One region of the Devosia sp. Soil_C_22 genome, then DNA from elsewhere that is predicted to be linked to it. Evidence: predicted binding sites of a transcription regulator. Region 1 holds the regulator's gene; the other holds the start of a gene.
What was found. The regulator LexA, encoded in region 1, represses DNA repair genes until DNA is damaged. The targets are predictions, from matches to a motif close to TGTTCNNNNTGTGTTCNG.
Positions count from the first base shown of each region.

Region 2: a site for LexA is predicted at 1,520-1,537, ahead of AC3A6I_RS13380 (DUF763 domain-containing protein). Genes of this name have one in related genera too.

Region 1 is NZ_JBDGIY010000001.1:1,899,322-1,901,518, reverse strand. Features, by position in the region: gene AC3A6I_RS09050 (molybdopterin molybdotransferase MoeA) at 1-387, shown strand, start outside; gene lexA (transcriptional repressor LexA) at 524-1,246, shown strand; gene AC3A6I_RS09040 (2-dehydro-3-deoxygalactonokinase) at 1,497-2,197, shown strand, end outside.
Region 2 is NZ_JBDGIY010000001.1:2,739,316-2,741,512, forward strand. Features, by position in the region: gene AC3A6I_RS13375 (DUF2200 domain-containing protein) at 1-22, opposite strand, end outside; gene AC3A6I_RS13380 (DUF763 domain-containing protein) at 226-1,488, opposite strand; gene AC3A6I_RS13385 (autotransporter outer membrane beta-barrel domain-containing protein) at 1,817-2,197, opposite strand, start outside.

The DNA.
Region 1 (2,197 bases):
CCGGGCAAGCCGCTGATGTTCGGCACCCGCGGCAAGGCGCTCGTCTTCGGCCTCCCCGGCAACCCGGTCTCGGCGCTCGTCACCTCGACCATCATCATCAAGCCGGCCCTGCGCGCCATGACGGGCTTTGCCGACCCCTACTGGCCCCGCATCGGCGCGCCGACGCTGAAGGGCCTGCCCGCCAATGGCCCGCGCCGCCACTACATGCGCGCCACGCTCAGCCGCAACGATATCGGCTTCCTGCAGGTCGATCCGATCTTCGAGACCGATTCCAGCCATTCGAGCTCTCTGGCATTGGCCGATGCGCTGATCGTCCTGCCCGAGGATTCGCCCGGCGTCCCGCCTGGCGAGATTGTCGACGTCATCCCCCTCAACTGGGGCGCCTAACCCCGGAATCCCGTACGTTTTGGCGCCGACAGCACCCCGTCGCTAACCGGATATTTACCGCACGGTTGCAGAACATAACTGGAACGGATACAACACGTTCAGTCTTTGTTCCGATTCTGCTCACCGGAGCCGCCAGATGCTGACGCGCAAGCAACATGAATTGCTGATGTTCATCCACGAGCGGATGAAAGAGTCAGGTATTCCACCTTCCTTCGACGAGATGAAGGACGCGCTCGATTTGCGCTCCAAGTCCGGCATCCACCGGCTGATCACCGCGCTCGAGGAGCGCGGCTTCATCCGCCGCCTGCCCAACCGGGCCCGGGCGCTCGAGGTGATCAAGCTGCCCGATTCGATGAACCCCTCGCTCGGCGGCCGCAAGGCGCGCTTCGAGCCGTCGGTTATCGAAGGCAATCTCGGCCGCGTCGCCGCTCCTCCGCCCCGCCCGGCTGCGGCAGCGCCGGCCGACGAGCCCTATCGCTCCGTCTCCATCCCGGTCATGGGCCGCATCGCGGCCGGTACGCCCATCGAGGCGATCCAGACCCATAGCCACACCATCGCCATTCCGCCCGAAATGCTCGGGCCTGGCGAGCACTATGCGCTCGAAGTGCGCGGCGACTCGATGATCGATGCCGGCATCTTCGATGGCGACACCGTGCTCATCCGCAAGCAGGACATGGCCTCGACCGGCGAGATCGTCGTCGCGCTGGTCGATGAAGAGGAAGCCACGCTGAAGCGCCTGCGCCGCCGCGGCAATTCGGTGGCCCTCGAAGCGGCCAATCCGGCCTACGAGACCCGCATCTTCCCGCCCGACCGGGTGAAGGTGCAGGGCCGTCTCGTCGGGCTGCTGCGCAAATACTGAGTTTGACCCACCGCCAATCGGGTCCTGGGGCCGGCTTCGCGCCGGCCCTTTTTTTCTTATGAAATCAGAGCCGATAGACGACAGTTGCACTAGGGTCTTGGTGCCAAAGACGCTAGGTTCCGGCGCGCTTCGCGGACACATCGTCCGCGGTCGCATCGGCGCGATCCTACCGGGAGAGTGGATCACCTTCCCGACCGCGCTTTAGGCGACACCACGTCCGGCCTTCCGCCGGCACGTCAGGGAGAAGAATTTGGCAGGACAAGTCGAGTGGGTCGCGGTCGATTGGGGCACCTCCAATCTGCGCGCCTGGGGCATTGATGGCGATGGCGAGATCGCGTTCTCGCGCTCCTCGCCCGACGGCATGGGCCGGCTGAGCCGCGAGCAATATCCCGAAGTACTGACCGGGCTGCTCGGCAGCGAGGCCGACGGCGTCAGCGAGGTGGTGATCTGCGGCATGGCCGGAGCCCGCCAGGGCTGGATCGAAGCGCCCTATCTCGATGCCCCCGCCGACTTGCGGACGCTCGCCAACGGGGCCGTTTGGCCTGACATGCCCGGCGAGCTCGACCCGCGCATCCTGCCGGGCGTGTGCATGCGCGATGTCGGCGCCGAGGACGTGATGCGCGGCGAGGAAACGCAGCTGCTCGGCCTGTCGAGCCTCGTCCCCGGCTTCTCCGGTCTCGTGGTGATGCCCGGCACGCACAGCAAGTGGGCGCTGCTCGATGGCACCCGCCTCACCCGCTTTTCGAGCGCCATGACCGGCGAAGTGTTCGAGCTCCTGCGCACCCATTCCGTGCTGCGCCACTCGCTGGGCGGCGAGCTCGAGGGCGAGGACCGCGATATCGGCTTTGCCGCCGGTCTCGACCAGGGCCTCGAACATCCCGAGCGCCTGACGGCGACGCTGTTCAAGGTCCGCGCCGGCGCCCTCCTCTCCGGCCGCTCCGCACCCTGGTG
Region 2 (2,197 bases), 840 kb from region 1:
CACCGCCCTTGGTCGGCTGCATGTTGACCTCCGCGAGTTGAGCACATCCTAGCCGGGCTTCCCGTCAAGGCAACCGGTGCAAAGCTCCCGCACGCTCAGCACCCAACCTCCAAGCCCGCAGCGACGCACCCTCTCCCCCTCGGCGGGGGAGACGCGAGACTTACGAGCGTCAGCGAGTTAGTCGCAGCAGAGAGGGGGTGGCGGCGGCACACCGTGCCCTCCCGGCTACACCCGCATCTTAGCCCTGAGATATGCGTTCGGCATGTCGTCCATCACCGTGCGGCCGCCATATTCCGGCGAGCGGCGGCGTTCCTCGTCGATGAACGCGTAAAAGCTCGGGCCGGTGGCGCCGGGCTCGAGCGCACGGGCCTGGCGGTCGAGGCGCCTGATGGCGCCCAGTTCTTCCTCGGCGCCGAGGCGGGCCTTGCCGACGGCCGATTTCAGCACCCGGATGGTCTCGTCGTAGACGGTGAGCGGCACCGGGAACGGGTGGCCGTCCTTGCCGCCATGCGCCATGGCATAGCGGGCCGGATCGGCGAAGCGGTGCGGCGCGCCGTGGACCACTTCGGCCACCTGTGCCAGCGCACGCACCGTGCGGGCGCCGACCCCGGGCACCAGCAGCAGCTCGGAGAAATCGTCAGGCGCGCGCTCGGCGGCGGCGGCGAGGCTGCCGTGCAGGCGCCGCAGCATCACGTCCTTGGGGCGGATATCGTGGTGCGAGGGCATCACCAGATGCGGCAGCAGCGGCTGGTCGCTTTCGACCGGCGCCGGCTCGACGATGCCCTCGATGCGGCCGACCTCGCGCACGATCGCATCCGGCCCCATGCCGCCGAGCAGGTCGACCTGGGTTTCGCGCGATCGGGCGGCGCGGATATCGGTGAGGTTGACGATCGTCCCCTGCCCCGCGCCCTCGATGGCGCTGTGCGGCGTCTCGACGAAACTCTTGAGCCCGGCCGATTGCCAGTGGTAACGCCGCGCCGTTTTGGCGTCGCCCTTCATCCCCTGCTGCACCACCACCCACTTGCCGTCATCGGCGACGATGAAACCGTGGAGGTAGAGCTCGAATCCGTCCTGCACCGCCGCGCTGTCGACCTTGGCGACCAGCCGGCTGGCGCGGGCCAAGGCGGCACCGTCGAAGCCGACGCGATTGCCGATGGCCACCAGCTCGTCCGGCGTCTTGCGCGAGTGCCGACCCCGACCGCCGCAGACATGCAGTCCGAGCTCGCGCTCGATCGGCTTCAGCCCGCCCTTGAGCGCGCCGATAACGCTGGTGGTGATGCCCGACGAGTGCCAGTCCATCCCCATCACGGCGCCGAAGGACTGGAACCAGAACGGGTTGGCAAGCCGGCTCAACAGCTCGTCGCGGCCATACTCATGCGCGATGGCCTGGCAGATGACAGCCCCGAGCCGCGCCATGCGCTCGCTCAACCACTTTGGCACCCGCCCGCCATGCAGCGGCAGGTCGGCGCTTCCGGCACGACTACCCATCGGATTCCCCTGTTCGCATGCAGCGTAGCACAGGAACAAAGAGGAAACAAACGGGTGCGCCTCCCTGCGAGGGGACAGGGTGCGTTGCTGCAGGACTCGGTGCTCGTGGGAGGCTTTCTCCCCCTTGGCGGGGGAGAAAGCGAAAACTTGGGCTTAGCGTAGCTAAGTCCTTAGTTTTCGCAAGAGAGGGGGTCGTGGAGGGCACGGCGCGCCATCGCACCCCCTCTCTGCTGCGACTAGTTCGCTATCGCTCACAAGTCTCGCGTCTCCCCCGCCAAGGGGGAGAGGGTGCCCACCACCGTGATCTGCCTTGCGGCAAGGGTCCAGCCTAGAACTGCCCCGACACCGTCAGCTTCACCCCGTGATTGCTGGCCGAGCTGCCGAAGGCGCCGCGATAGCCGAGATCGAGGTTGAGGCCCGGCGCCAGCTCGCCGCCAATACCGGCTTCGAGCAGCAGGGCCGTGTCGTCCGGATCGGCGCCCGAGACGGTGAACGGCGTGCCGCCAGGGAAAGCGTGCGTGGCGGTCGGGGCATCGCCGCTACTGTGCTGCAGCGCCACGAGGCCGTGCGCCGTGAGGCTCTTGCCCTCGCCGATAGCGATGTCGGTGGTCGCCTTCAGACCCACGGCGAACACCGTGCTGCCGAGCGCGTCGGAGCTGCCCTCAAGCGCCGCATCGCCGCCGGATTCACCGTAGTCGCCGCCCGATTG